Regions from separate parts of the Oxobacter pfennigii genome, predicted to be linked through region 3. Evidence: a T-box and tRNA genes for the amino acid it is inferred to sense, from the RefSeq annotation. Region 3 holds a T-box; the other regions hold tRNA genes.
What was found. The T-box of region 3 lies ahead of tyrS (tyrosine--tRNA ligase). A T-box ahead of a tRNA ligase gene usually reads a tRNA of that ligase, here a tRNA-Tyr.
Positions count from the first base shown of each region.

Region 1 (10,702 bases), on a different contig from region 3:
TTGAAACATATGATTCGGCAGCATGATAAGGAAGGCCGCACATAGGCGCCCTTTTATTAAGGCCGCAATCCCGGCCGGTCAACACCAATTCAAGCTCCTTTGAAGCTGTTTCGGCATCTTCAAAAAACATTTCATAAAAATCGCCTAATCTAAAAAATAGGATACAATCTTTATATTGCTCTTTTATATCCAAATATTGCTGCATCATGGGAGTAAGCTGCGGCATAAAAGTATCCTCCGTTTATACAGGTATTCCATTTAAGGACCAGGTTAAAGCTTCTGTAATCTTAACATTGATGACTCTTCCAATCAGGCTTTTATCGTCGGTATTTACATTTACAAGCTTTCCGGTATCCGTCCTGCCCATAAGCTTGCTTTCATAGTTTTTGCTTAAGCCCTCAATGAGAACTTTTACAATTTTATTCTCATAAGCCTTATTTTTCTTCAAACCGATAGAGTTCAATAAATCCACAAGCTTGTTGAATCTTTCATGCTTAATGTTTTCATCCACCTGCTCTTTTATATCATAGGCTGGCGTTCCAGGGCGGGGTGAATATAAAAATGTAAAGGCTGAGTCGAATTCCACCTGCTTTACTATATCCAGAGTCTCATTAAAGTCTTCTTCCGTTTCACCGGGAAAGCCTACGATAATATCCGTCGTTATTGATATACCGGGAACTTCTTTTTTCAGCCTTAAAGCCAAATCCAGATATTTTTCCTTTGTGTACTTTCTGTTCATGAGGTTTAAAATCCTGGTAGAACCGGATTGTATAGGAAGATGTATGTGCTTGCATACATTACATAAGTCCCTCATGGCATATATTAGGTTTTCGGATAAATCCTTAGGATGTGAAGTCATAAAACGTATGCGCTCTATTCCTTCAGTATTATTTAAAAGCTTTAAAAGTCCGGCAAAATCAATTTCTTCGCTTAAACCCCTGCCGTAGGAATTGACGTTTTGACCTAAAAGGGTTATTTCCTTATAACCAACTTGTGCCAGTTGACGTACTTCATCCACTATATCCTGAGGATTTCTGCTTTTTTCCCTTCCTCTTACATGGGGAACAATGCAATAGGTGCAGAAATTGTTGCAGCCATACATTATAGTTACAAGTGCTTTAACACTGCTCTCCCTTACGATTGGAACTCCTTCTACTATTTCATCGCTGCTTTCCAATACCTCTATTACGGTATTTTGCGACTGCATTGCATTATTTACAAGCTGAGGAAACTTATGAAGATTGTGCGTGCCAAATATGAGGCTTACAAAGGGATATTTTTTTCTTATATTCTCTGCTATATTTTCCTGCTGCATCATGCATCCGCATACGGCTATGACAAGATCGGGCTTTTTCTTTTTAAGCTGCTTTAATGCTCCTATATTGCCGTAAACCTTCAATTCCGCATTTTCTCTTACGCAGCATGTATTAAAGACTATTATATCAGCTTCTTTTTTATTATCGGTAACTTCATAACCCATGGCTTTTAACATTCCGGAGAGCTTTTCGGAATCCTCCTCATTCATCTGACAGCCCCAGGTCTCTATAAAATATTTCTTCAATTACAACACTCCTCATATTATGACAATTAAAAGAAGATAATGTATATTATACCATAAAATTTGCTCTGCAAATTTTATGTCCAATTGAATCCTTGCAGGATTCATTATACCTTAACAGCACAAAAATTTAAATGATAAAAGTTATTAATAGGATTATACCCTAAATGCCGGGGTTGTTTGTTCTTGATTCCTTTACATATTGATTCAGCTTCTTTAAATTTGCATTCCAAAGATATATAACAAAGGCTGCGAAAACAAACATGAGGTTATTTAACCCCGACATCAGTATGAAATTATATATACCGTGAAGCAGCACAGGCACGTAAAAGGATTTATTATAATTAAGAACCCTCGTGTTATCTGCATCTGCATATTTTGACAAGGAAAGGTAGTAGCCCATGGTAACTCCGAAGAGCATGTGGGCAGGTACTGCAAATATGCCCCTTGTCACCCCTGTGTATATAAAATTACTGGGTCCGAATATCACATACATTATATTTTCAATAGTAGCAAATCCCAAGGCTGAAAATACACAGTAAACTATTCCGTCCAGTTTTTCATTGTAGCTTTTATCTTTGAAAGCTATTTTTATAACTACCAGCCTCTTGAAATATTCTTCCGTCAATCCTGCAACTATAAAAGCAGTATAGGCGGCGGATGCTAATCCACTGAATATATTCAATTCCGCCAGTATCTTTTCGATAAAATATACGGGTATTACAGTCAAAGCGCCAAAAATAAAAAGCCTCGCAAGAAGATGTATAGGTTCCCTGTCATATCTGTCCTTCTGATAGATATAAATTATTAAAGCAATAGTCGGTGCCAGTGCAACAGCAATTGCCAACTCCATAAAATCACACTCCTTTAAGTATTAATTTATCCATAATTAAATACCTTAACTATGTAAATTAATACAAACATGTCAACCTTTAATATATAATTTTTTAAAAGAAAAGTACAGTAAAATTATCATTGATATTCAAGGGTTTTAAAGCCTTTTTAATTGCACACAATATAATAAAATGATATCATAAAATATAATGTTTATAAAATATGGTAATGAGATAAATAACCTGGAGGTATACTATGTTAAAGTTTTCAGAGAGAGCTATAAATATGCAGTCTTCGCCAATAAGAAAGCTTGCGCCTCTTGCCGCAGCAGCCAAAAAGAAAGGTAAAAAAGTATATCATCTGAATATAGGTCAGCCGGATATTCATACACCTAAGGAGTTTTTCGATGCTGTAAGCAATTTGGATATGGGTGTTTTAAGCTATGTTGACTCCCAGGGCATCCCTGAGGCAATAAATAGTTTCAGAAAATATTATACAAACTGGGATATACATTTTGAAGAAGATGAAGTCTATGTTACAAACGGAGGCAGCGAAGCTTTACTCTTTGCCATCCTCGCTGTGTGTGACTACGGTGATGACATTTTGATGCCCGAGCCCTTTTACACCAATTATAACAGCTTTACATCCATAGCAGGAGTAAATATCGTTTCTTTCCCCACCAAAGCTGAAGCAGGCTTTCACTTGCCCGTTAAGGATATCATAACAAAATCCATTACTAAAAAAACCAGAGCTATATTGTTATCAAACCCCGGAAACCCTACAGGAGTTGTTTATACCAAAGAGGAATTATATTTAGTAGCTGAAATTGCAAAAGAATATGATCTCTTTATAATAGCCGATGAAGTTTATAGGGAATTTGTATATGACGGCCTTAAATATACAAGCTTTATGCATTTGCCGGAAATTAAGGACAGGGTAATACTGATTGACAGTATATCAAAGAGATACAGCGCCTGCGGTGCAAGGATTGGTTTAATGGCAACAAAAAACAGAGAATTATTGCCTTTGTTTTTAAAGTTATGTCAATCAAGGCTTTGTGCTTCTGCTCTGGATCAGATTGGTGCTGCAGCCCTTATAAATACGCCAAAGGAATATTTCGCTGAGGTTCTAGAAGAATATCAGGCTAGAAGAGATGTGGTTTATAATGCTTTAAGCAATATGAAAGGCGTTATATGCCAGAAACCAACAGGGGCATTTTATGTTGTTGCAAAGCTCCCCGTTGAAAACGCCGAAGATTACGTAAAATTCCTTCTGACGGATTTTGATGTGGATAACGAAACTGTTATGCTGGCCCCTGCAGAAGGCTTCTACTCAACAGAAGGTTTAGGAAAAGATGAAGTGAGAATCTCTTACTGCTTAAACTGTGAAGATTTAAAGAAAGCCATGAACGTTATAGAAAAAGGCCTTGAAGCCTTTAATAAATAAGAGCCCGCACGCTATAACAATCAGAGATTGCTAGCTGGCCCCGGGAACCTATGTTTGTGCAATAATAAAAATTTAGGAGCTGCTTTTGCGGCTCCTTTATAATTACGCTTTAAGTCTGGTCCATATTTACCAATATCTCATCTTTAATTTTACACAACCCGTTATTATAATGCCGGCACATGGTGCAATTAATGTTCTTTTCATCGCTGGTGGTGCCTGTCAAATTGCCCTCAGGCGAAAAATGGGAGCATTGCTGTGCGATTGCATTCATTTGTTCATAACTGTCCATGAAAAGTCACTTCCTTTAAGATTATTTTTCCTCATAACGGTGAAAATAATCACTTTTTTTAAAAGAAACTGACCTTTGAACTATTATAATTATATAAATACATGCCTAAGGAGCCTATTTTTGAAAAGCCTGTCTTTCTGTAAAGCCTTAAAGCTTTTTTATTTGATGAATCGACCGTAACGTAGGCTTCATTGAAATCCTTTCTCTTTATGAAATTAAGAGTGTGATTCAAAAGGAGCTTGGACAGTCCCAAACCTCGGTATTTGGTTATAATGCCGAAATTAACTATGTAAGGCTTGGTGTCGGGATGATTTTCGTATATAACCTGTGCATAACCTGCTATTTCATCATTATATTTAAGGAATATGCAGCCCTCTTCTAAAAAATAAATCTGTTTTTGTTCATGGAGTACATCCTCTATATTGAAGTCTTTATGGCCCTTTGCTCCTTTAAAAAGGTCATTTTGAATCCACATTCGAGTATACTCATCCCTGCCTTTTTTAAAGGTTTTAAAGCTTACATTGTCTGTAACGGGTACCCTTTTATAGCCATTCAAAAATATTTTCATATCGTAAATTTCCTGATCCATACTTAGATTAAGCTTGTCTGAAATTTCAAAATAGGGCTTGCTTTTATCTAAAAAAATCTGAGCGGTTTTATATTTCTTAAACAAAAAGCCTTTGTTTATGGATTCCAAAAGATAGGTGTAATTGGCTTTATTGCAGTAATTCTTTTCAATGAATATATCTTCTATATGCACTCTGTCTTTAATGCTGCTATCATCGATATCTTTATATAGAATGTATCCTTTTATTTTTTGGGATATCTTTAATAGCTTTATTTTTAATTTATTATTGCTTAATATGTCAGAATTAGCTCTTGTATTGCCATGTGCCATTGAATACAGTCTGTTAAAACTGTCGGTATAATTATCATTGTATTTTTCGACCTTTACCATAATCAATACCGCCTTTAATAAAATGAAACTTAAGTAAAATTGGGCTTTTTGCCAATAAGCAAATTATTAAAAATATTTATAAAATACCTGTTGACTATGTCATATTATAGCTGTATAATCATATTTGTTGTCGCTCATATGAGCTGCATAGCCGTAATATGTTATTTTTAATAATATATTATAACTAATGTGGCCCCTTGGTCAAGCGGTTAAGACACCGCCCTTTCACGGCGGTAACAGGGGTTCGAGTCCCCTAGGGGTCACCAATTTAATAAGGGCCTTTAGCTCAGTTGGTTAGAGCAACCGGCTCATAACCGGTTGGTCCGGGGTTCGAGTCCCTGAAGGCCCACCATTTTAGGCCAGATAGCTCAGTCGGTAGAGCAGTGGACTGAAAATCCACGTGTCGTTGGTTCGATTCCGACTCTGGCCACCAGAAAAAACCGCTAATAGCGGTTTTTTCAATTATATTCATCCTTATGGACGAGCGATATTCACTGACGCGAATGATATTGAACATGACGATAATATTCGCCGGGACGAATAAGGCTAATATAAATATCATCCTGCATCAGCAGAATATAATTACGCGCTATGTAATGGCACTGTAATATCATTTGCGAAACTAATATCATCTAACTCCCCTACCCCCTTTAAATTCCAGAGAGATTATTTAAAAAACATTATTGACTTATCAAATGAATTAATATATAATAAGTTTTGTCGTCAAACGAGGGCCTTTAGCTCAGTTGGTTAGAGCAACCGGCTCATAACCGGTTGGTCCGGGGTTCGAGTCCCTGAAGGCCCACCATTTGCTGGCATAGCTCAACAGGCAGAGCAGCTGACTTGTAATCAGCAGGTTGTTGGTTCAATTCCGACTGCCAGCTCCACACCACTAAATTTAATAAACATATTTTATGGAGGGATTCCCGAGTGGCCAAAGGGGGCAGACTGTAAATCTGTTATCGGACGATTTCGATGGTTCGAATCCATCTCCCTCCACCAGAAAAAACCGCTATTAGCGGTTTTTTTCAATTATATTCGTCCTGACGACGAGCGATATTCACCAGCATGAATGATATTGCCGATAGCAATGATATTCGCTGCCACGAATAAGACGAATATAATATAATTCTGCTTCACTATGAAGAAGTTTATAAGAATTTACAGCAAAATGCGTAGTACTTCGTAGATTATTAATATCATCTGTTAGAGCCGCTAAAAATAGCGCAAAAGCATAATCACCTGTACTCCCCCGCCCACTTTCTTACCTCTAGACACTTCTCATATGGCAATACCCATGTTTTAACCTCTTTTCCATCGTTATAGGCCAATGCCAGCTTATATTCCGTCTCTCCTCTCGTAATGCTCCAATCCTTGTGATTATAAAAAAGAAGCTTGTGATATGTATTGTCTTTCATTTCTATATTAATTGTAAAATGGATGGGATACTTCCAATCATAGGTCGGAAGGCTTTCTTCATTTATAATAAGTCTACCGTTGGAGCTGTTTATAATACAGCTTCAGCCAGATACAAATGCCGCCTGCACTTGATATTGAACAGCTAAAGGCAGCAAGCTTCGTTGATAAGAAAGAAAATCTAATACTTTATGGACTCGTGGGTACCGGCAAGTCGCATCTTGCAACTGCAATAGGAGTTGCAGCCTGCAGCAGCGGCAAGAGAGTGAGATTCTTCCGCACAGCATCATTGGTGAACCAACTTAGTGAATCCAAAGCAAAAGGTGAGCTGAAACGCTTCATGAAACTAATCGAGAAAACGGACCTATTGATATGTGATGAATGGGGTTATATACCCTTTGAAAAGGAAGGATCACAATTACTATTCCAAGTAATATCGGAATGCTATGAGAGAAGAAGCGTCATCATTACAACGAATTTAGAATTCAGCAAGTGGAATGGTATTTTCTATGACGAAAAGCTGACAAGCGCTATTATTGACAGGCTGGTTCATCACAGCCATCTGCTGGTTTATACAGGCCCAAGTCATAGGTTAACACACTCAACCATGAAATCCCAGTAATGGAAATGGGGTGCTCGGAAAATTAAGTTCCGGAATGTATGGAAAGGTACTTGCCAAAAACAATTAAAAGCTTCTCCTTCTTAAGCTTTGATATGACAGACATCACCCTATCCTCCCCTGTTTTGGTTTATGTCCTGAATAAAATATTATCCATTGGTATTCGGCAGATAATAAAGTTTGAACTCGGAATACCTTGGTACACCAATTATAAAATTTAGGTTGAATAATAAATGTACAAAGTAGCCAAGTTTATAAGTGAAATTAACCCTCCTCAGGAATTAAAAAAAGGCTTGTGTTATCAGCAAAGCCTTTTTATATATAATGTAATTATTTTTTTAAAATTATGAATTTGAAGATATGAATTTTGTGTGTTTCTTTAAGTACTTTTACAGACTTGACGCTTTTACTGAAACCGGCTGGTCAAAAAGGCCTCTTTTAACTTCAGTAGCTGTCATATGCTTGGCGTTGAACTTCTCAGTCAAGTAGTTGCATGCATCCCAAGGATTAATCCTGTCACCGCAGGTGAAAACGTCAACTGCAGCATAGCCTAGCTCAGGCCAAGTATGAATGGTAAGATGTGATTCTGATATTACGACAACCCCGCTTACCCCTTGTGGACTAAATTTATGAAACGCAACTTCACGTACTTCAGCACCTGCTTCCAAAGCTGAATCTACCATAATCCTCTCAATCAATTCCCTGTCGTTAAGTGTTTGTGGATTACATCCATAAATTTCTGCCAAAATATGACGGCCCAAAGTGTTCATCGTATTATCTTTGCCTCCTTTTCCAGACTATAGTAATAATTTATTAATTTTCAATAAGCTAATTCTATCAGAAACATGGAAAAAGTCAATACATTACATCAAAAATTTTACTTACCTTAAATAAAGTCATTCTAACTCGGTATTTCTCATTTTTACTCTGCTTTTTATCCAAAGTTATTAATATTTCAGGAATAATATATATTATGCCAAAGTATAAAAATGTTGAATACAAAATAAGACAATGAAAAATTCACTGTCTTATTTTATCAATTTAGTTTTAAAACTTAAAAATTATTCGCTTACTTTGCTGTCAATAACGTCCTGGATGGTTGTTTGAACTTCTTCTTTTGCTGCTTCTTCGAAAACTTCTACATCAACATTTTCGGTTTCTGCTGCATCTTTGATGCTAAGGCTCAATCTCTTGTTCTCTGCATTAATTTCGATTATCTTTGCAGTAACTGTCTCCCCTACCTTTAAGGCATCTTCCACTTTGTTTATTCTCTTATCGCTTATATTTGATATATGAACCAAACCGTCAAGGCCGGGCTCTATTTCAATGAAAGCTCCGAAGGAAGCTATTCTTACAACTTTGCCTGTAACAATATCCCCTATTTTAAATTTGCTGTCAATATCGCCCCAGGGTTCTGACAAGGTCTTTTTAAGGCTTAAGGATATGCGCTCCTTGTCTTTGTCAACGGAGAGAACATAAACTTCAACGGAATCTCCCTCTTTAACCACTTCGGATGGATGTTTTACCCTTCCCCAAGACAGCTCTGAAATATGGATAAGGCCGTCAACGCCGCCTAAATCAACAAAGGCACCAAAATCAGTAATTCTTATAACTTTGCCTGATATCACCTGACCAGCTTCAAGGTTTTCAAACAATGCTTTCTTTTTGTTTTTGATTTCCTCTCCTAAAACAGCTTTTCTTGAACCGATTACCCTTCTCTTTTCAGGATTGTATTCAGAGATTATGATATCAAATTCCTGTTTTAAGTATTGAGACATATCCTCAACATATCTTATATCCAGTTGTGAAGCAGGAATGAAAACCTGTACTCCCTTAACATCTGCAATTACTCCGCCCTTTACTATCTGGGCTACGCGAGCAGTAAGCTTTGTTTTACTTTTATGGGCCTCTTCAATATATTCTAGGCTTTTTTCAGCATCAACAAGCTTTTTGGATAAAAGTACGTTACCCTCACCATCATTAACCTTTAAGATATAAACATCAAGCTCATCTCCGGGATTTAAAATGTCTCTCGGTGAAACGTCGCCGCTTATGGTAAGTTCGGATCTTGGAATAAGGCCGTCTGCCTTATAACCGATATCTACTGAAGCTTCATCGTCATTAACATATATTATCTTACCTTTGACGATATCTCCCTGAGATATTTTCTTAAAGGTTTTCTCGTATTCATCCATAATGTTTTGTTCATTATTTTCCTCATTTATGTTTGTTAAATCACTCATTTTATCAATTGCCTCCTTTATTATCCAGTCAGGTGTTGAAGCACCTGCTGTTATGCCCAATGTTTTTACATTTTTTATTTTTTCAACATCCATTTCATTGATAGTTTCAATGTGGTATGTCTTATCACAATATTTTTTGCATATTTCCACCAGTTTTTTGGTATTGGAACTGTTGTATCCGCCTAGGACAATTAATGAATCACTTTTCTTTGCAATTTCTTCTGCTGATTTTTGCCTCTGCTCAGTGGCAGTGCAAATAGTATTAAAAACAATGATTTCTTTGGAAATTTTAAGAATTAAAGGTACCATCAACGCCCATTTATCCGAATTCATGGTGGTTTGGGATACAACGCATATTTTCGGGTATTTCGGCAGGTTATTAATTTCTTCCTCTGAATTTACTATAACTGCCGAATTATCGCACCATCCGTTGATTCCATGTACCTCCGGATGGGCAGGATCGCCTACTATAATAATTTGATAATTCTTATTATAATATTCCTCAACTTTTTTATGAATATATTCAACATAGGGACATGTTGCATCCACTATATCAACCTTTTTATCCCTCAATGTACCTATTACTTCCTTGGAAACACCGTGGGATCTTATGATAACAGTATCATTTTCCTTCAAATCTTCAATAGATGGCAGTGCAATAATGCCTTTTTGCTCCAATTCATTTACCACTGTACTATTATGGATTATGGGACCGTATGTATAAATTCTACCCCCTTTATCGTTAGTTGTTTTGTACACGGTAGATACTGCATTCTTTACACCGAAACAAAAGCCTGAATAATCTGCCACAATGATATTCAATTTAATCCCCCCAGATTGAGAGTTTAAGAGATGTCATAGTTTGGGTTTTATGATTTTTAAAATCTCCTCAACTACCATTTCTATGTCCTTGCCTGTTGTATCAACTACGGCGGCGTCATGAGCTTTTTTTAAGGGATTAAGTGCTCTTGTGCTGTCCAATTCATCCCTGGCTAATATTTCATTTTTAATTTCTCCAAGATTTGCATCCAATCCCTTTAATAAAATTTCCTTGTATCTTCGAACAGACCTCTCATCGGCAGAAGCAGTAAGAAATACCTTTACATCAGCATCTTTTAATACGTTTGTGCCGATATCCCGCCCATCCATAACAACACTTCTGTTTCTGGCAAACTCTCTTTGTAAATCCACCAGTTTTTTTCTTACCTGGGGTATGGCGGAAACGGAAGAAACCGTTCTATTAATGACCTGCTGCCTTATTTCATGAGTAACGTCTTTGTTGTTTAAAAATACTTTGTCATCCATAATGTCGATTTTTATATGTTTAAGGATTTCTTCA
Region 1 is NZ_LKET01000028.1:12,882-23,583, forward strand. Features, by position in the region: gene mutS (DNA mismatch repair protein MutS) at 1-226, opposite strand, end outside; gene miaB (tRNA (N6-isopentenyl adenosine(37)-C2)-methylthiotransferase MiaB) at 242-1,561, opposite strand; gene OXPF_RS06555 (PrsW family intramembrane metalloprotease) at 1,722-2,411, opposite strand; gene OXPF_RS06560 (pyridoxal phosphate-dependent aminotransferase) at 2,648-3,838, shown strand; gene OXPF_RS06565 (hypothetical protein) at 3,948-4,127, opposite strand; gene OXPF_RS06570 (GNAT family N-acetyltransferase) at 4,186-5,085, opposite strand; tRNA gene OXPF_RS06575 (tRNA-Glu) at 5,277-5,351, shown strand; tRNA gene OXPF_RS06580 (tRNA-Ile) at 5,361-5,437, shown strand; tRNA gene OXPF_RS06585 (tRNA-Phe) at 5,443-5,518, shown strand; tRNA gene OXPF_RS06590 (tRNA-Ile) at 5,817-5,893, shown strand; tRNA gene OXPF_RS06595 (tRNA-Thr) at 5,897-5,972, shown strand; tRNA gene OXPF_RS06600 (tRNA-Tyr) at 6,002-6,087, shown strand; gene OXPF_RS22390 (hypothetical protein) at 6,324-6,503, opposite strand; partial or broken gene istB (IS21-like element helper ATPase IstB) at 6,611-7,123, shown strand; gene speD (adenosylmethionine decarboxylase) at 7,510-7,890, opposite strand; gene OXPF_RS06620 (bifunctional 4-hydroxy-3-methylbut-2-enyl diphosphate reductase/30S ribosomal protein S1) at 8,182-10,185, opposite strand; gene cmk ((d)CMP kinase) at 10,219-10,702, opposite strand, start outside.
Region 1: it encodes a tRNA-Tyr, which carries the amino acid that the T-box ahead of tyrS (tyrosine--tRNA ligase) is inferred to sense. The anticodon was not compared.

Region 2 (10,702 bases), on a different contig from region 3:
AAGTTGAGAAAACGGACGGGATGGCAGAAGTGAATGAAGAAGATACAACTGCCGTTTCTTCAAAACCTGCAGCAGCGGAGGCTGATGTGAAGTTTGACAATCCAATGAAGGATGGTTTTACAGCAGCCAACGTCATGAGAGACTATTCAACTGAAACCCTGGTAAATTATGAAAGCCTTGGCGAGTGGAGAACCCATTCAGGTATAGATATAAAAGGAATAGAAGGTACCGAGGTTGTTGCAATCGCCGATGGAAAGGTAGTCGATATAAGAAATGATAACGAGTACACAGGCGGATTGGGATGGTTAGTTGAAGTAGAACACAGCAATGGATACAAATCAATATATGCAAACCTTGGAGAGAAAATAGAGGTTAAGAAAAACCAGACTGTTAAAAAAGGACAGTTAATAGGCTCAATAGGCAATACATCAATATTTGAAAGCAGTAGTTCTAAGGATAATCAGACTATCGGACACCTGCACTTTGAGTTATTGAAGAAGGGTGCTGCAGGTTATGAAAATGTCGATCCAAAGGAATATCTGACACTGCAGAATTAAGAGTGCACTCTGCACTCTGTTTTTTTAAAGTTGTATTTGTTAGCTCTGTATTTTTATACTAGCTGACATATTTTGTGCATATTAATTATCAAGAGAAAAATAAAGGGAGGTAGCGTTTTGAAGGATTACATTGAAGAGAGAGTACTTGAAGTAGCAAAGTACATTATCGATTCTAAAGCAACAATTCGTAAAACTGCAAGGCAATTTGGTGTATCCAAAAGCACAATACACAAAGATATCACAGAAAGACTTCCCAAGATAAATCCACAAGTCGCAAATGAGGCTAAGGAGATACTTGATTACAATAAGGCAGAAAGGCACATACGTGGCGGCAAAGCAACAAGGATGAAATATAAGACATCAAACGAGTAATCAAGAAATTTGAGAATAGCTTTCTACATCAAAATTAATATAAATTGTTATAAAAAAAAGGAATTTGTAAGTTTTTATAGAAATATTATTCGTTAACAATAACGGTATAAAAATTGACAAGTCTCTTTATAATAAATGGTGTAGGGAGTGATGTATATGGGATTTTTGGGATTTGGAACTGATATAGGGATTGACCTTGGCACTGCCAGTGTCCTTGTATATATAAAAGGAAAAGGGGTAGTTTTAAAAGAGCCCTCTGTTGTTGCAACCGACAATACAAAGCGCAAAGTTCTAGCAGTAGGTGAGGAAGCGAGGCAAATGATAGGGAGAACCCCTGGAAATATAATTGCTACCAGGCCCTTGAGAGATGGTGTGATTTCCGATTATGACGTAACAGAGAGAATGCTTAGGCATTTCATTAAAAAAGCCAGAGGAAATTCTGTAAGCTTGCTACGTCCCAGGGTAATTATATGCATACCCTGCGAGGCCACCGAAGTAGAAAAAAGGGCTGTTAAGGACGCTGCGCTTTCGGCAGGAGCCGGCAAGGTTTATTTAATAGAAGAGCCTGTTGCTGCGGCTATTGGAGCGGGCTTGGATATATCAAAGGCCAGTGGAAGCATGATAGTAGATATCGGCGGTGGAACTACCGATGTTGCGGTTCTGTCATTAGGAGGTATGGTTGTCAGGTCTTCAATAAAAATCGCTGGAGATAAATTCGATGAAGCAATAATAAGATATATCCGGAAAAAACATAATATAATGATTGGGGAAAGGACAGCTGAAGAATTGAAGATTAACATAGGTACAGCTTATCCCCGAAGTGAAGAAGTCACAATGGACATAAGGGGCAGAGACCTTGTGACCGGACTTCCCAAGAATATTACCGTAAGTTCTGAAGAGATGAGGGAAGCGCTGGAAGAGACTACTTCAGCAATAGTGGACTGCGTACATTCGGTACTGGAACATACTCCTCCCGAGCTGTCAGCAGATATCATAAATAAAGGTATTATAATGACAGGGGGAGGTTCCCTGCTTTACGGTTTGGATTTGTTAATACAATCCAGAACTCATGTTACAACAACAGTTGCTAAAGATTCAATATGCTGTGTTGCTTACGGTACCGGTGAAGCATTGGAAAATCTGGACAAATTCGCTGAAATGCTGTCACTTATTGATGACAATAAATAAAAACTGGCCAGGGCGGTGGATTCTCCCTGGCTTTGTTATTATTGAGCAAATATAAGGGGCTGTTGCATTTGAAACACTGCATTTACTGTGTTCGAGTTCCGCAAGTTCTATGGTTCTCTGCCTTGAAAATACAAGAATTTTTAAACTTCCTTCGTTCAAACAATCTAAAATTCTAAGTGATATCTTTGGCAGAGTCACCAAGAGCTTTAGAGAGAACTCTCACAATGCTCATTTACGTTGTTTCAAATGCCACAGCCTTTTATCTATATGTCGTAATAAATTTCTCTGGAATTTATTTTTGACATGAATTTTACTCATTAAAATTCATGATATAATATATTAAAAATAATGTATGTAGGTTGACAGCTAATTGCAAAGAAGCAGCGAGCGAGGTAAAGGGAAAGGGGGACACTTCTGAAGAAATGTCCCAACGTAAAGCGAGTGCGGCCGTTAAAATCAGGAAGATTTTCCGGAGAGCTCTTTACAATTAGCTACTGTAATATTATAGCAAAGGGGAGATAGTAATGCTGGATATTAATGAGATTAAGAAGATAATACCTCACAGGTATCCCTTTCTTTTGGTAGACAGGATAGAAGAAGTGGAAGAGGGAAAGAAGGCTGTAGGAATTAAAAATGTTACGGCAAATGAGCCTTTTTTTCAGGGACATTTTCCGGGAAATCCTATAATGCCAGGGGTATTAATAGTTGAGGCAATGGCTCAGGTAGGAGCAGTTGCCATTCTATCCATGGAAGAGTACAAGGGTAAGCTTGCGGTATTTGCTGGAATCGATAAAGTACGCTTCAGAAAACAGGTAGTGCCCGGTGATACATTAAGGATGGAAGTGGAACTGGTAACACTTAAAAGAGGCATCGGAAAAGCCAATGCCTATGCTACGGTAGATGGAAAAAGAGCATGTGAAGGAGAACTTATGTTTGCCATAGTTGGCCAGTAAGTTTTTGGCGGCAGAGTGCCGCCTTTTTACATTCTTGCAGCTTCTATGATGGCCGAGGATATTATCTCGGCCATTTTCATTATCAAATTAAGCCGAATGCTTCTGATGGAAAATATATCGGAAACATCAATAGAGTCTACCACACCGACAATTGAAATATCTCCAACTTTAGGAAGGGCCTTGCCTACCCCTTTTCCGGGGTGCACAGGTCCTAATTTTATCTGAATATCGCCGATACAGTCTGCCTGGCCAAGACAGGCATCTACGGCGATTATAAAAGAGTTTCTATGCTTTTCGTTAATTTCTGAAATTACTTTTTCAAGATTGACTGCGTGGGCAGGGAAATCCAAGGTTCCTATTACGGGATATGAGAAGTTCTTGTTTAATAGAAGGGTGCCAACTAAAGGCCCCAAGCAGTCGCCTATGCATTTATCAGTACCTATGCAAACTATTATGGTTTTGGTGTTAAAAAAACTGCTGATAAATTTGCCAAGAGTGCTGACTGCATCCTTATCCGTATAGCTGACCCTTATGCCGACATCATTCTGTGGATTTTTATTGTGCAATATACCCACCTCCTAGTTATATGTATATAACCTACTCAAGTCTATAATTACTTTTTTTACTCCGTTGAATAAAAATATGGGATGAAATCCATAATAGCTTTAGGAGAACATAGGAGGCGATGTAATGAAGAAAAACACAGGTTTTAATATTCTTTTGGTCATATTCATGACTGCTGTATGCATTGCATCAATACTGGAAATAGAAAGACAAGAATTCAAGCCGGTTCAAAGTACGGGATATACAATGTATGATGACAGGGAGTATTTAGGATATATATTTGATGATTACAATAAGAGCGTTAATATTGAATATGTTGATAAATATTGTATAGAGCAGGATGAGGAAGACTTAAGGAGCATTTTCTCCTTCACTTCATCAGGTGATGAATATTCCGGCGACGCTTTACGAAAATTAAGAAGCGAAAGGATTATTGAAGAGGAAGCGCAAAATGCCGAAAGTGCAAAAAGTGCGGGCAGCAGTATTATAAATGCATACAACTCATTTGTTCATGGCAATATGGAGCTGAATGATAAAGTGGATATGTTAAACCTCATGAGGAATTTGAATGAGAGCGAAATACTGAAATTAAAAAGGCTTTTTGAAACGATGGTTACAAAGAGTGAGAAAGAAAGTATTTTAGATGCTCTAAGCCTTAAATATACAGATGAAGAGTTTGCAAAACTTAAAAGCATATTAAACAAATATACAGCGTAAATAATTAATCTAGGTTATATCTATATAAGGTGATAATTTAAGCTAAATAGACTTATTCTGCTTATTTTAACGATAAAGGATTATTTTACTTGTTGAAACCAATGGGCATTTTGTTATATACTATTCATTGTCACAGCAAGTGGGAGCATAGCTCAGCTGGGAGAGCATCTGCCTTACAAGCAGAGGGTCATAGGTTCGAGCCCTATTGTTCCCACCATTTATATGCTGGCATAGCTCAACAGGCAGAGCAGCTGACTTGTAATCAGCAGGTTGTTGGTTCAATTCCGACTGCCAGCTCCATAACCTGATATTTAAAATATTACGGAGGGATTCCCGAGTGGCCAAAGGGGGCAGACTGTAAATCTGTTATCGGACGATTTCGATGGTTCGAATCCATCTCCCTCCACCAGAAAAAATCAAGCTTTTCAGCTTGGTTTTTTTCAATGAAATTTGTCCTGAGGGCAAGTGAAATGTTGCTAAAGCATATTTCATTTAATATCATTAGAATTAGGTTTTCTATTTTTACATCATATAAATATTGGTATAATTCTCTAACAATAATTTGTTTACTATGACAATCCGCTGTTTATGGTAAAGGATGTGGCTGAGTGGATTGAGTATAATGCGAGCAAAGTAAATGATATAGTATCTTTGGTAGATGATAATGAAAAGCTGATATTGATAATGGTCAGATCAGAAACCAAAAAAAGTGAAAACTGCAGCAGTAAAACAAAGAAGCAATTATATTATTGTATAATTGCTCTCATAGCATTACAATAAATATGATGATAAAATTGCGATTATTATTATTCAATAGACTAAGGATTTAATATCACTTGCGTCATAAAACCATAGCAGATGGGGAAGCATATAAGGCAAATCAATATAACATTTCTCTATTCTTCGCACATATAGACATACCAGTAGAAATGCTATGCACATCGGAAGATGGAATCGGGTTACTAATATAAAAATAATCAATTTCTTAAAAGCAGGGCTTATTTATTTGCTATTGTAATAGCAATAATTTATTAATAAGTCAATTATTATTAAGGAGGTATTTTTATGTTAACTAAGAGGCAGAATCTTTTAGAGACAATCAGGGGAGGAAATCCCGACAGATTTGTAAAACAGTACGAGGCATTTGGGATTGTAATGGGTGACCCTATTTCCCGTAATAATCCTAGTGCTAAAAGGGGCGGCCCTAATGTTGTGGATGCCTGGGGGGTTACAAGAAGCTGGCCTGCAAACGTACCCGGTGGTTTCCCGGTGCACGATTATGAACACAAGGTAGTTAAGGATATCACAAAATGGAAGGAAGTCGTTAAAGCTCCTAAGCTTGATTATCCTGAAGAAGATTGGGCTCCGATAGTAGAAGCTGCAGCTAAAATTGATCGTAATGAGCAGTTCGTAACGGTATTCCGTGCACCGGGAATCTTCGAGCAGGTGCATTACTTAACGGGAATAGACGATGCTTTAATGTACTTCTATGAAGAGCCTGAGGCTATGCATGAGCTTATCGATTACATAGTTGAATGGATGCTTAAATATGCTGAACAGATTGTTAAATATGTTCGTCCGGATTGCCTCTTCCAGCATGATGACTGGGGCAGCCACATAAATTCATTCATGTCTCCTGAAATGTTTGAGGAGTTCATTGTTCCCGGTTTCAAGAAAATATACGCATATTATAAGGCTAACGGAGTTGAGCTTATTGTTCACCATAACGATGCATATTCTGCTAACCTTGTTCCGCAAATGATTGAAATGGGTATCGATATCTGGCAGGGTGCAGTATCAACGAACAATAACCCTGAGCTTATTAAGAAATATGGCCCCAAAATTACAATAATGGGTGACATTGATAACGGTATATTGGATAAGGAAGGCGTAACACCTGAAGAAATCAGAAGGGAAACTGAAAGAGCCTGCAGAAATTGCGGAAAGTTATACTTCATACCCGCAATGACTCATGGTTTGGCATTTAGTATATTCCCTGGCGTGTATGAAGCTGTAGATGCAGAAATAGACAGAATGAGCAAGGAAATGTTCTAGAACTGATGATGGCACGAAAGTGTAGATTAACATATTAAACAGGGAAAATCGGTGTATTTTTTCTCATATTAATTAAGATGTTCTAATTTAATACTACGTGAACTTGAAAAATAGATTTTCTGATTAAAGTATATTTGAAGTATGATAATATTCTGCATGGGAGTAATAAATCCATGCAGAGTTTTTTTATGCGACTCAAAGCCTAAAGCACTTTGAGCAACAAAATATTCAAGTGGATTTATTTATATCATACTTTTCAAGGTCTATAACAGCAATAGAATCAACATCCTAAAGCTATTACTGGTATAAATTGAGAAATTCCCTAATGTTAATTTTTCATGTAACAAAATAATCATGGGGTACTTAAGATGGAAAAAGAGGATTTAAAAGAAGAAATTAAGGAATTAACTCTGATGTTGTTGTACCTTACATCCTGGAAGGAAAATGAATTTGGAATTCAATATCTCAGAAGTTGGAAGGGCTATGGTTTTGGTATTCTTAATGAACTTACCGAAGAGGATTTGATACCAGGGAGTCACCGTTCCAAATCCGTTATGATAGCTGATGAGGGAATAAAGAATGCCAGGGAATCTTTGAAGCAATATGATATGACTGAACAATAAGCTCTTGCTATAATAGATTAGGGTTTAGCAGGAAACACTATGAAAGTCAGACCACATATTTTCACTTTTACTATGAATTGCATTTAGTAAGTTCAATGTTGTTTAGAACTTAGTATTAAAATAAAAACTAGAGGTCCTTGTATGCTAGGTCATTATTTGATGTTCAACAGAAACTGCGTAGAAGCTATCAAGATTTATGAAAAAGCTTTTGGTGCAAAAACAATAGAAATTCAAAAATACGGAGATATGCAGCCGGATCCTGACTTTGTTATTTCCGAAAGCGATAAAGAACTGGTTTTACATGCACGGCTTCAACTGGACGGTATGGAGACTATGTGTGCCGATAGCTCAGAGGCAGCATGATCGGCAATAACATGTATGTTTCTATAACTACAAAAGATGAAGCTTTTATACAAAAGGCATGGGACATTCTAAAGCAGGATGGGGAAGTTTATATGGAGCCTACCTCATCGTTTTTCACAACCTTACACGGCTCTTTACGAGATAAGTTCGGCATAAACTGGATGTTTACCGTTTTGAAATAAACGGAAATGATCCAAACGCAAACAAGTAAAGTGACAGATAATATATAGCGATACTTTTCGTGGGAAAATGCTTTATTTTAAATTTTGCATATATATTGGGTAAGAAGAACAATTTTATTGGCCAGAGGTTCTAGTTGAAATTACCCGCCATACCCTGTAAAAATATTATTCAATGATTTAGCTTTTTTGCCCACTTCAAGGCTTCCAAATATAGCTCCATAAACTTATTGGTCATTGGATATTGAGCCGCAGCCTTTTCCCAGTGTGCATTTTCCAAATTCATAATGAAATTCAGCAGCTTTCGCTGTTCATTGTCTATACCTAATAAGGCATTTTTAACATTTATAGACAAGGGAAGCCCCTTTAAAACCTGCTCCATTTGGCTGCTTAATAAAACATCAATGGAAGAAAATATTCCCGTAAAATAAAATTCGGATTTTTCTCCCTTTAAGTGCAGTTCATAGGCAAGGAGTTCCATAAGCTTTCCCCTGATAAGGGATTGTTTAACCAGTTCGGCATTTTCAACATCCTGCATATCCTTCAGCATCATAAGCGAAATCCACTGGTACATTTCATTAATGCCAATATATGACAGAGCGTGGGGGATTGATTTAATCCTATTTCTTGCACCTATATAAACTGAATTGGCAAGTTTCAATAGCTTATATGAAAGCCCCAGGTCTCTTTCGAAGATATTGGCAATAACGGCATAGCTTGGCTCGGGAGAGCTTAGCTCTTCAAGAATACTAAAAAGATTGGCGTTAAGCGTTACGACTTCCTTGGACTTGACAATAGATGGTTTACTGAAAAAATATCCTTGAAAAAGCTCATAGCCCATTCCGGACGCCTGCTGATACTCTTCCCGGTTTTCAATTTTTTCCGCTAAAAACTTCACTTTTGTTCTGTATCTTCGGATAAGGTTGTATTGCTCATGGCGGCTTACTGCCGAAAATTCTATTTTGATAATATCTGCCATGTCAATTAAGGGAAAATTGTTTTGATTAAAAACAAAGTCGTCAAGAGCCAGGCTGTATCCCATAGCTTTAATCCTTTTACAGGCGTCTATCGTAGCAGAGGTCACTTTCTCCCGTTCGAGTACTTCCACAACGATGTTCTCCTTTGGAAGTAAAAAAGGGACATCACTGTTAATGAGCTCTTTAGAGAAATTAATAAAGGCGTTGGCTCCATCCGTCAAGTCCTGAAGCCCCATAACAAGAAAAGCGTTGTAAATCAATTCGGCTGTGGCCTGATCGTCATCAATTCCGGTAAAAAAGTTATCCCCGCTCTGCCTGTATAATAGTTCATATCCGTAAATTTTCATGTTTTTATCAAAAATAGGCTGTCTGGCAATAAACGCATCCATTTTCATACCTCCCGGTTTCAATATTCTCTAAGGGTTAAACCGCTCATACTCCGTGAGTATTGTCTATTTTACCTCTTTTTCACCGATGCGATTATGTTTTCGGCAATATCCTGCATATTGGGATAAAGATTGGCAGGGACAAAGCTTTCTCCTGCTTCGCACATTATTTTATACCTTGCACAAAGGTGATGGTTGCCTTTACAATACTTTTTTTTAAATATAGACCCGATCCCTCTTTCCATAGGCATCCTGTCATTATAAAAAGGACATACCTGCAATTTGGCACAATCCATAGCCCTTACTCCTTTCTTTGTTAATTTCTTTATATTTTAACACCTTGCTATGTAAATCTTCATATAAACTAATATTCCACTCTTTTATTTGCACCAGACTTCAATAGTATTTCAAATTCCTCTGCTGGCATCGGTTTATAATAATAATATCCCTGCACTTCATCACACATTTTCCCGTTGAGAAATTCCGACTGCAAAGCGGTTTCCACGCCTTCGGCAAGGACTTCAAGCTCCAGGCTCTTAGCCAAGTTAATGATGATTTTAGTTATAGCCTGGTCTTTTTCGTTGCCTTCAATGCCTTGTACGAATTGCATGTCAATTTTAATCCGATCGAGGGGAAGCATCTTCAATCGGCTTAAGGACGAGTATTCTGTTCCAAAGTCGTCAATGGAAATGGATACGCCCAGATTTTTCAGTTTATCTAATGTGTCTATAATATAATTCGCTTCATTAATTGCAATACTTTCCGTAATTTCCAATTCAAGATACTCAGGGCTCAAGCCTGTTTCCTTGAGAATACGATTCACGTTGTCAACCAAGTGGGGATTTTTAAATTGGGCGGCAGAAAGGTTTACGGCCATCCGCAGGTGAGGCATCCCCATATCCTGCCATTTCTTATTTTGGTTGCTTGCCGTCTTCAGTACCCACTCTCCAATGATGTTTATCAAACCGTTCTTTTCGGCCAACGGGATGAATATGCCCGGGGATATCATACCCAATTGCGGGTGATTCCAGCGCAATAAGGCTTCTACGCCGGTTATTTGGCCTGTATACAGTTTGATCTGGGGCTGATAAAAAATAACCAGCTCATTCCGTTCTTTGGCGTGATATAAACTGTTGGACAACATCATGTTTTGCTGAACTTCATCCTTCATATTCTCGGTGCATAGGACATATTGGTTCTTACCCTTAGATTTAGCCTTGTACATGGAAATATCAGCATTTTTGATTAATGTTTCCGGGTCCTCGCCGTCCACCGGATAAGTAGCGACACCTGCGCTACCTGTGATAAAGAACTCCTGCCCCCCTATATTAAACGGCCTTTCAAACAGCCCCATGAGCTTATCGGTGATCCTGGCAATGTCTTTACTATCGGGGATGCTGTTAATTAGGATCAGAAATTCATCGCCGCCGAAACGGGCAACCGTATCCGTTTTACGCAAACGCTGCGCCAGACTCTGCGCTACTTCCTGAATCAGCTTATCCCCGCCATTATGCCCCATGGTATCATTCACTGTCTTGAAGTTGTCCAGGTCCATGAACATGACGCCGACAAATTTTCCAGACCGTTTGGCCAGGTGAATGGCTTGGGTTAGCCTGTCCTCAAATAGAGTACGGTTAGGAAGGCCGGTCAGGTGGTCATAATAGGCCATGAATTCAATTTTTTTCTCAGCTTTGACTTTAATGAAACCGTCAGCCAGCAGGTTAGCCAGAATTTTAAGCAGCTTAATTTCATCTTCTGACCATTTCCT
Region 2 is NZ_LKET01000029.1:130,100-140,801, forward strand. Features, by position in the region: gene OXPF_RS08460 (M23 family metallopeptidase) at 1-557, shown strand, start outside; gene spoIIID (sporulation transcriptional regulator SpoIIID) at 675-929, shown strand; gene mreB (rod shape-determining protein) at 1,086-2,117, shown strand; gene fabZ (3-hydroxyacyl-ACP dehydratase FabZ) at 2,642-3,070, shown strand; gene yyaC (spore protease YyaC) at 3,097-3,636, opposite strand; gene OXPF_RS08485 (hypothetical protein) at 3,761-4,351, shown strand; tRNA gene OXPF_RS08490 (tRNA-Val) at 4,493-4,568, shown strand; tRNA gene OXPF_RS08495 (tRNA-Thr) at 4,576-4,651, shown strand; tRNA gene OXPF_RS08500 (tRNA-Tyr) at 4,675-4,760, shown strand; gene OXPF_RS22865 (hypothetical protein) at 4,940-5,131, shown strand; gene OXPF_RS08510 (uroporphyrinogen decarboxylase family protein) at 5,417-6,406, shown strand; gene OXPF_RS08515 (DUF6429 family protein) at 6,775-7,029, shown strand; gene OXPF_RS23045 (VOC family protein) at 7,171-7,392, shown strand; gene OXPF_RS23050 (VOC family protein) at 7,389-7,574, shown strand; gene OXPF_RS08525 (EAL and HDOD domain-containing protein) at 7,744-8,937, opposite strand; gene OXPF_RS08530 (hypothetical protein) at 9,006-9,230, opposite strand; gene OXPF_RS08535 (EAL domain-containing protein) at 9,299-10,702, opposite strand, start outside.
Region 2: it encodes a tRNA-Tyr, which carries the amino acid that the T-box ahead of tyrS (tyrosine--tRNA ligase) is inferred to sense. The anticodon was not compared.

Region 3 (10,702 bases):
GGAATAGAAAAGGCCGTAGAGCTTATGAGGGCTTGCTGAAGAAAAGAAATTATTATTGAAATATAATAACTTAATTTATAAGGAGGAATTTATTATGGTATCTCCAAAATATCACATTTTTGTCTGTACCAGCTGCAGAGTAAACGGACAGCAAAAAGGTTTCTGTTTTTCAAAAGATGCTGTGGATATAGTAGGAAAGTTTATGGAAGAGATTGATTCAAGAGATTTAAGCAGTGAGGTTATGGTAACAAACACAGGATGCTTCGGAATATGCAATAAAGGACCAATAATTGTGATTTATCCTGAAGGCACCTGGTACGGAAATGTAACCCCGGATGATGTGGAAGAAATAGTAGAAAGCCATATAGAAAACGGAAATGCCGTAGAACGGCTTGTTATATAGTTTTTAATAGTTTATAAAAGCATGGGGGTGGGAAGCTTGCCTCAAAATACTGAAATTATCGACAGAACCGTATTAGAGATATTGAAGTCTTCGGCTAATATAAACAAGGAAGATTTAAAAAACCTGTCTCATATGATAGAAGCAGTTGGCGCAGGTTTTCAGGAACTGGATAAAAGTGCTGTCGGTTATTTTGATATATTTCCTGATAAGACCGACTTTTTATATAAAGCTGAGGATATTAACGATGTAAAAATAATCCGTAAATATGGTTTTGAAAATGTAGTAATTAATATAAAAAACATCAAAGAATTTATGAAAAGCAATTACTGTCGGTATTTTAACGGATTTACCACACTGGAGGTAGAGTGCAATACCTTAAAAGATGCTGTAATGATTTTAGAAAACAATGATTATGTTGACTTAGCAAGTATAGATTGTATAAGGATGAAAGGGCTTTACAAACAGGCACCTTATCTTGTAAAGCAGCACCTTGAATATATAAGGGAAAACTTCCGGAAGAGAATTCATTTGAGTCCGGTAAATACCTTTAACTGTGCCGGCGCTGTCTGCATTGAAGGCATAGGCTCAGGGGTGGACTATGTCACTTCTTCCTTCTGCGGAAAAGGTATGGGTGGAGGGTGGGCAGCACTTGAAGAATTAATCATGTCATCAATCGTCATATACGGTAAAGACATAGAAGCAGATACAGAAATATTGCCCCAGGCTGCCCACATCTTTCAAAAGATTACAGGAAGCTTTATACACCAGCAAAAGCCTGTTTTAGGCTGCGATATTTTTAAATGTGAATCGGGCATTCATGTGGATGGTATTTATAAAAATCCGGCCTTATATGAGCCATATCTCCCTGAAACGGTAGGCAAGAAAAGAGAGATAGTCCTTGGCAAGCACTCAGGTGCTGCAGCTTTGATTATCAAGCTTCAGGAAATGGATATGGATATTATAAACAGCGATAAAATACGTCTGGTACTTGATAAGATAAGAGAGAAAAGCATAACTCTAAAAGGTGATATACGGCTTTTGGATGTCATTAAAATAATTGAAGAATACAACAGCGCGGTATAAGGCAGGTGGTTTTAATGGTGTATAAAATTGTGGATACGACATTAAGAGACGGTGAGCAGAAGGCCGGAATTGCCTATGAAGCTGAAGAAAAGATTAAAATAGCCAAACACTTGGACAGCATGGGCATTTATCAAATAGAGGCTGGAATACCTGCCATGGGCGGGGAAGAAAAGCAGAGTATAAAGGAAATTATGAAGCTAGGGCTCAACAGCAAAATTTCCGCCTGGAACAGATTGAATATAGAGGATATACGGCATTCAATGGATTGCGGCGTTGATATTATCCATATATCTGCTCCCGCGTCTGATATGCATATAATCCAAAAGCTTCGAAAAAGCAGGGGATGGGTGATTTCACAGCTCAGTCAATGCATAGAGTTTATAAAACGTGAAGGCTTTAAGGTTTCTGTGGGGATGGAAGATGCCACCCGCGCAGATTTTATATTCATAGCTGAGATATTGAGCCTATGTGAAAACAAAGGGGTTGAAATGATCAGGTATGCTGATACTCTGGGAATATCCACACCTTCTATGATATTCCCGGAAATTAAAAAGATAAAGCAATTATTTGATGTAAATATAGAAATACATGCTCACAACGATTTTGGTATGGCCATAGCAAATTCCGCGGCAGCTGCAGCAGCAGGTGCTGAATATATAGATTGTACCCTGGGAGGCATTGGAGAAAGAGCTGGAAACTGCGATTACTATGGATTTACGAAACTGATGGCTGAACTTTAGTTGAAGTAATTTAAACTGCCTGACAGGGAAAATAAGGTGGGATGAAAATTCATCCCACCTTATTTTTTCAGGGCACTTTATGATATAATTATTTTTAATGGCGCAGCCATTTGAAATAATTTAACATGAAATTTGCTCTGTAGATTTTATGCTATAATGAATTAGTTATAATCGTGGTCTATAAATTTCAGTTTATATAATTCGGAGGATTTAAATATGATTAAAGCAGTTTTATATGACTTGGACGGAACAGTTATAAATACAAATAACTTGGTAATATCATCCTGGAAGCATACCTTGGAAAAGATTCTAGGCTGGTATCCCGGAGATAAAGAGATTATCGCATCTTTTGGAGAACCTCTTGTAGAAACTGCAAAGCGCTTTGGCGGTGATGAAGCAGACAATATCGTAAAAGTATACAGGGAGCATAATTTGGCCTTTCACGATGAGATGATAGAAAGATATGTCGGAATGGAAGATACAATTAAAGAATTAAAGGCCATGGGCATAAAGGTGGGAATAGTTACATCAAAAATGAGAAAAACCGCCGAAAGGGCATTAAAGCTGTTTAATATATATGAATTTATGGATGTGATAGTAACCTTTGATGATACCGAAAAACACAAGCCGGATGCTGAACCTTTAAATAAAGCCCTTGGTATTTTGAATATATCACCTGAGGATGTCATATATGTAGGGGACTCCCGTTTCGATATACAATGCGGGAAGAATGCAGGTACCTTAACCTGTGCTGTTAAATACTCTGAATCTCCATTAGATGAGCTTATGAAATATAAGCCTGATTATTTAATAGACAAACCCCTCGATATAATTGATATTGTTAAAGAAAACTTATCAGACATCGAAGCGGTATAAAAGGAAGGCAAAAGCCTTCCTTGTCTGTTTGAAAAAACTTATTCTTCATTATGAGTTTATTGTACATAATAAGGCTTGATTATCACTTAGGAATATAAACATAGACAATCAGCTTGTCATCGTTAACAAAAGCTTTTACATTTGAAGAAGCATGGGTGCTGTCTGGCATACTCAAAGCATAATCGATATATATTAAGTTATTCCAGGCAAGATCTCTTCCTAAAACTATTGCCATACAATCCTCAAATATGGATTCTTCATAGTAGCCCCAAGTTTTTGTTGCAAGCTGCCAGCAGTCACCTCTATTTAATAAGCCTATTGCGATACCATTTTTTTCATACAAAGCGGCTGTATCTGATTGAAACACAAAACCTAATTTCTGGAATTCATTCTTCATATCCGAGATACTATGAGCTTGTTTTATAGCCGAAGTTTGCTCCTTGTTTTTGCTGTTACTATTTTTTGTTGCGGTACTCTTGGCTTTTTCTGCTTCTTTTGCTTCTGCTATGGCTTTATTGTAGTTATCCTTAAGCTTCAAAGGTTCTTCGGCATCAGGAGCAAATTCAAGGACTTTGTCTAAATATTTAATAGCCTCTTCATATTTATTGGATGAAGCTTTTTCTCTGGCTAATATAACGTTATCATTTATATATTGATTTATATATTCTGTTTTTAAGCTTAAAGCTTGCTCATTTTGGGAGTCCATTTCAAGGGCCAAATTCAGAAAACTTATTCCCTCTGTATAATTCTTGTTTGCTGCCTCTGATTTTGCGCTGTCTATATTATCATTAATATATAAACTCCTGCACTCAGCTATTTTTTCCTGAGATAATGCATATCTTTTTTTATCTTCTTCCTTTATGGTCTCAAAGACGGCAATTGCCTCTTTATATTTTTTATTATTTAATTCTTTGAGTCCTGTTTCATATATTGCTTTTGAATTTTTTAGATTTTCAGCTAAGCCTATTTGCTCATTTACTTCATTGACAGATTTTTTTTGATATTTAAGAGCAGATGTATAAGCTGATATAGCTTCATCATATTTTTCATTTTCAATATGGGTTTTGCCTTCATTGTAAAACTTATCAAAGTTGTACTTATTGTAAGCATAGACCGAGACGGGAACACCTATGGCAATTAAAATTATGATAATAACTGTTGTTTTTATTGCTTTACTAATGAGACGGTGCAGAGTAATAACTATGCGCAAACAGGATTATCATCGGCATTGTCAGACAGCCAGGTTAAGGCGGTTACAGGAAAAGCAATCTCTTATTTTAACAAATTGAATTTTGAAGAGCTTTCTAAGGTTGCAAGAGAAGATAATCATTTTGACCTTTACGGTGAACTTGCGCAGCGATTTCCTGTTGCTTGGACGGCGCTGCAAAGAATTGCCGGTTCCGCCGGGAAGAAAACCGAGTATACCAAAGTACCCTTTGAGAAGCCTTTTGTATTGGATGGCTTTATCCCTGTCGATATTGAGAGTAATGGAATGATCGAGGCTGTTTTGGACGGCTATTCCCTTGAAATTGATCCTCAACTATCTGAATCTCTATATAACGCTGTGGCATACGGCACTCCGTTTACTGTGGATTGCTTTAAAATGATGACTCGCAATATCGAAAAGCTGCTTAAAATCATGGAATTGTTATTAACCCATGATCAGGCTTTTGTAACCAGTAATTATTATATTGAAAATGGATAATGTGGAGCGGAGGATTAAACCATTGCGGGCAGCAGCCTGCCGTAGAGGTATTGCAGATATGCTGGAGCACTACTCTCAGACTGACGGGTTGGGATATAAACATGCGGCGGCGCTGAAAAACACATATTTATTTTTGAAAGCTGATATTAAATAATAATCTATATTTTAGAATACCGGACGGCCCAGGCGTCCGGTATTCTTCACGTTCAAAAACCAGTCGTGATTATTTTATAAATTTTACAAAACGTTTTTTGCCGATTCTCATAACATCACTACTATTTATACCCATGCCCATGTCATTTGATGATAATTTTTCACCGTTTAGCTGAACGCCGCCCTGATTTACCAGCCGCATAAATTCGCTTTTACTTTTAACCAAGGACATTCCCATAAGCTGCGGAATAATATCTGTGATAGTTTCGTTTCCATCTTTCATCAAAAGCTCTGAGATATCATCAGGTATGGCTTTTTTGCTGAATGCCGCATCATAATATGCAATTGCTTTTTCTGCATCCTTTTGTGTATGATAAAGAGACACTATTGTTTTAGCCAGACGGTATTTGACATCCCTGGGGTTTGTACCGCTATTTAGCTCTGCCCTGATTTTATCAATTTCTTCGGGGTGTTCATCGGTTGCTAGTTCAAAATATTTAATGATAAGGTCATCGGGAATCTCCATAACCTTTTTGAACATCACCTCGGCAGGCTCATTAATACCGATATAGTTTCCCAGGCTTTTGCTCATCTTTTCAACTCCATCCAGACCTTCGAGGATGGGCATAAAAATGGCAATTTGCTGTTCCTGCCCCATGTTTTTTTGGAGTGCCCTTCCCATGAGGATGTTAAAGGTTTGATCCGTTCCTCCCAATTCGATATCTGCTTTAAGTTCAATAGAATCATATGCCTGCATCAGTGGGTAAAAAAACTCGTGAATCCCTATGGGAATCTGGTTATTGTATCTTTTTCCAAAATCATCTCTCTCCAGCATCCTGGCAACTGTTGTGACAGAGGCAAGTTTTATGACATCTTCAAAAGTGAGCTTTGAAAGCCATTGGCTATTAAACCTCACCTGAGTTTTTTCCATATCAAGTATTTTGAAGATCTGATCACAATAGGTTTTGGCATTTTCTTTTACTTTTTCATCGGTTAAGGCAGCCCTTCCTTTAGTTTTTCCCGTAGGATCGCCTATTTTTCCGGTGAAGTCACCTATGACAATTACTACATGATGTCCTAAATCCTGCATTTGTTTAATCTTTCGCAATACAACCGCATGACCAAGGTGGATATCCGGTGCCGAAGGGTCCAGCCCCAGTTTTATAACCAGCGGCTTGTTTTGTGCACAGGATTTATTAAGTTTTGCAAGTAATTCTTCTTGGTTTACAAGGGTGTGTACCCCTTTACGGATAATAGGCATTTGCTCGTTTGATTCTAACATATTAATCATCTCCCTGAAATATTATTTTGAATATTGCAAGGTCTATAAGAAAGTAAAAGTGGACAATAAATAAAAAATCCCGCCCCTTCTTTTGAAAGGACGAGATTACACTCGTGTTACCACCTTAAATTCATAAACAATTCACATTGCTCACCTTATCAAGTACGTCACAAAAAATGAGATACTTTAGCACAATAACGGGTGCGGGTTACCGTCGCAGCCTACTGATAAATTTGTTCGGTGCGAAGCTCAAAGATGTATTCACAATCCATAACCATGCACCTCTCATCATACGGTAACTTTCTGTTTGGTATACTGATTGCTACTAATTCTTATCGCAGCTTTTACTTCTTATACTCCGAAATGCGAAAATGCCGCAAGTCTTCGTTATGCAGATATTAAATTATAAAAATTATACACTGTAGTTTTAAGGGAGTCAACAGATTGAGAGGACTTTGTTGATATCGCGATTTGTTTTGGGTTAAACCGAAAAGCATTTTATTTTATCCGCCAGCTCCACCTTTTCCAGAACTTCTTCCTTTCCGCTATCATTAAGTTTTATTATATATTTACCATTTGAGTAAATAATATCTCCCCGATTATTGATATCATAATCAAGTACTCCTTTTTTTACGGTTTTTATACTGCCGTCAGGAGTTCTTTTCATTAACTCCCATGTTCTGGGGATAATACCGGGGTTTTTTTCACCCCTATCCTTGTTTTCTTTTAATGTTTTTTCAACATTGATAAGATTTCCGTTTATAAATGATTCTTCCGGATTACGTGTTTTGCTGTTCGAAGGGTTTTTGCCTCCGCTTGAAAATGTCTGACCTGTATATCTCATTGTAAAAAACTCAAGCCAGTTATAAATTGCTTTCATTATTTTAAACGGGATAAGAAGAGCATCTAAAAAACTTCCGGTGCTTTTTCCAGAGTCAAGAGGCCTTTTTATAAAATACATATTGCCCATAGAATCTTCTTTAGGAAGGAAACAATCAAATTTATCAAAGTACACTATTTCATCAATTTCTCCAGTATCTAAATCCAGCCTGTTTATGCCCCTGGGACTCCAGGCAGTGAAATTCCCTTCATTGTCCGTTGCCGCACCGCTTGAATCGTAGTAAATAACGTTGCCGCTATGACTCCATACAGGATTTTCATCTTTGCAGTTTCCTTCTGTCACAAGGTGATAATGACCTGTTTTTACATCCAGTACCGCTATATCAGTATCTGTTACGGAGCTGCCCACCGATATTGCTATTTTATCAGTATTTTTATTATAATCCATATTAAAGAATTTTATTTTTGTATCATGAATTATGTGGCCTTCTTCAGAAGCCGCATCATTTAAACTCTTAATAAAAAGTCCTGAAAATTCGTTAACGGATATTGAATAGATGATTTTTGCTCCATCTTCGATAAAAGTAACTCCATGTATTTGTCCGGTAATCTTGCCTTCATCCAATCGAGTATATGGGTTGGAGACACCCATAAATGCTGCTCCTGATCCTTCTGTTTTCCATGCACTCCTTTGTTTTATATCCTTAAGGTTCTTATTGTATTTCTTAAAATATTCGCTTTCATAATAAGTAACTGATGAATTATCACAAAAACCAATCTTAATTTCATTAGCAAATATAATTTTTTCGTTCATGCCATTTACCCCCGGAATGTAATATATTATTCTGTTGCTTGACTTGTTCAGTATATAACAGCAAAAAAGTGGCAATAAGTCGTTTCATCTTGATTATTCTCAATTAATCAGATTATATTTATATTATAGCATGAAAGTTGCTTCATGACTTTCATGGTTTAAGTAAAGTCTGTTTTGAGCTTCACGAAATACAATGAACGATATGTTATAATTATCATCAGGTTAAGCGAGTTAGTATTTTTAAGGAAATGAGATTGTAGAAGGTGAGGACTTAAAATGAAATCCAAAATATATTTTATCTTATCAATGGTTATATTTGGTACAATCGGGATTTTTGTCAGATATATTAAATTATCTTCAAGTGAAATAGCTTTATTGAGGGGTTTTATCGGCAGCTTGTTTTTGCTGGCCGTTGTTACCTTCACCAGACAAAAATTATCATGGGAAAACATTAAGAAAAATATTCCTGCTTTGTTGTTATCAAGCTTGGCGCTGGGAACCAATTGGATATTTCTTTTTCAGGCATATAAGCATACGACCATAGCAAATGCAACATTAAGCTATTATTTTGCACCTGTATTCGTTATTATATCGTCACCGATTGTATTAAAAGAAAAAATATCCTTTAAAAAGGCCGCTTGCATATGTGTTGCTGTACTTGGAATGTTTTTTATTGTACAGAGCAGCGGAAATGATGGTGCAGAGCACAATCATTTGCTGGGTATCCTCTACGGAACAATTGCAGCAGCATTTTACGCAACTTTGATGCTGACAAACAAGTTCATTAAAAATATGAATGGATTGGAAACCACTATAGTGCAATTATTTTTAGCAGCTATTATACTTGCACCTTACGTTTTTATTACAGAGGGAGTTAATCTATTTAGAGCAACAGGTTTTTCTATGGTCTGCATTGTCATTTTAGGAGTGATTCATACCGGAATAGGTTTTTATTTATTTTTTACCGGAATGAAAAAAATAAACGGACAAAGCATTGCAGCATTAAGCTACATAGATCCAATAACATCGCTGTTTGTTTCAGTGCTTATCTTTAATGAGAAGATGACAGCGCTTCAAGTCATCGGCGCCGTACTGCTGCTAGGCTCAACCTTTATAAGCGAAATAAGCAAAAATCATAACTGGCCCGATAAAAATAAAAAACAGGTAAAACTTTGAATAAGCTGATGATTAATGATAATAATTGCTGGTAACGTAAATAATTTTCGGGTGGGTGAAAAAAATACTCCTTTCCGGCAGGAACTAAACAAATCCGGAAGGAGTATTTTTTATTAATTAAGGGGCTTATTTAACTTTTTTAAAACAGACTTCACAGATGCTGTCGCCTTTTGCAATTGTCTTGCCCAAGTGGAATTCAAAGGTGTCAAACTGGCTTGCAATACCCCTGTCACCGTCCATTGCGATATCACAAAGTGTAGCAATTCTTTCTTCATCGTCTGTGAGTTTCTTCCATGCTGCTACAAGGGGACAGTAGTGGAATTCAATTTTCAGTTCTTCGTCAGTTACATCGACATCCATTTCAAAAATGTTTTTAACGTTGTCTGTAACAAATTCAGGAGCAAATTTCTTTAGATCATCTGTCTGGGTATATTTGTTTTTGCCATGGAAGCAGCCGCAGCTTAAAATGGCGTCCCTTGCAAAGTCTATGCCTAGCCCGCGTTTTTGAGCCTCTTCGATGAGATAATAGAACCATGTTGCCCTGTGTTCAATTGCATTTCTAAGGTCCTCTATATGTTGACCTCTGTTTGAAGGATTGTTTGTTATCATAATAATCAGTCTCCTTTATAAATTGTATTTTTTAATTTTGCGGTATAGGGTAGCCCGGCTGATCCCCAGCGTTTTAGCCACCTCATCCTTGTTTATATTTGAAGCAAGCAGTGCAGCAATACTCTCTTTTTCCAGATCCCGGATTAATGAAAGCTTTATGGCGCTTTCCCTCTCGTCCATCAGGTTAAATTGAGCCAAGTCACCGGAAGTTACCTGGCCTGTACAACGGTAAACAATATTATCCATTACTTTTTCAAGCTCGTTTCTGTTGCCGGGCCAGGAGTAATTCAACAGCACATCCATGGCCTGTATATCAAAGGAAAGACTTTTTTTGTCGTATTTTTCTTTATAAAACCTTGCACTGCTGTCAATTAGCTGGCACAGGGACTCCTTGTCCTGGCGCAGTGGGGGGATATATATTGTATTTTCCGAAATGCGGTAATACAGTTCATCATCGAAAAGACCGTTCCGCACAAGGCCTGCTAAATCTGAACTTGTTGAAAAAATCATACGGACATCCACCTTGATGCCATGCATACCGGCACGGTAAATTGTACCGGTCTTTAAGACCTCCACCAGCCGCCTTTGCAGATATATGGGCATCTGGTCAATTTTATAAAAATAGATTGTTCCCTTATGAGCAAGCTGTAGTTTGCCCAGGCCTCCCACAACATGAAGAGAACGGTCATCCCCAAAGAGGGATTCTTCAAGGAGTTCCCGGTAGGTACCATCACAATTTACCGTTATAAAGCAATTGTTTACCCGGTCGGAGAAGGTATGCATTGCCTTGGCAAGAAGCTCTTCCCCTGCACCGGTTTCGCCGCTTATCAACACTGTTTTTGAAGTGACGGATAGCCGCTTTGCTTCCTCAATTACCTGTTCCGGTATCAAGCCACCTTCCAGGAATTTGAAAGTCATTCTTGTATTGCTGTAGCCTATTTCATTTAGCTGTATGTTGACATCGCTGATAGATTTAAAAATAAAAAGCATGCCCCCCCGGCTTCCGTTTATATCAATATTC
Region 3 is NZ_LKET01000021.1:316,433-327,134, forward strand. Features, by position in the region: gene nifB (nitrogenase cofactor biosynthesis protein NifB) at 1-39, shown strand, start outside; gene OXPF_RS04600 (2Fe-2S ferredoxin) at 95-403, shown strand; gene OXPF_RS04605 (homocitrate synthase/isopropylmalate synthase family protein) at 440-1,486, shown strand; gene OXPF_RS04610 (beta/alpha barrel domain-containing protein) at 1,501-2,226, shown strand; gene ppaX (pyrophosphatase PpaX) at 2,443-3,102, shown strand; gene OXPF_RS04620 (tetratricopeptide repeat protein) at 3,185-4,312, opposite strand; gene OXPF_RS04625 (hypothetical protein) at 4,289-4,807, shown strand; gene OXPF_RS22335 (hypothetical protein) at 4,800-4,961, shown strand; gene tyrS (tyrosine--tRNA ligase) at 5,031-6,242, opposite strand; T-box leader at 6,335-6,590, opposite strand; gene OXPF_RS04635 (hypothetical protein) at 6,724-7,896, opposite strand; gene OXPF_RS04640 (DMT family transporter) at 8,173-9,072, shown strand; gene OXPF_RS04645 (L-2-amino-thiazoline-4-carboxylic acid hydrolase) at 9,199-9,681, opposite strand; gene OXPF_RS04650 (sigma 54-interacting transcriptional regulator) at 9,697-10,702, opposite strand, start outside.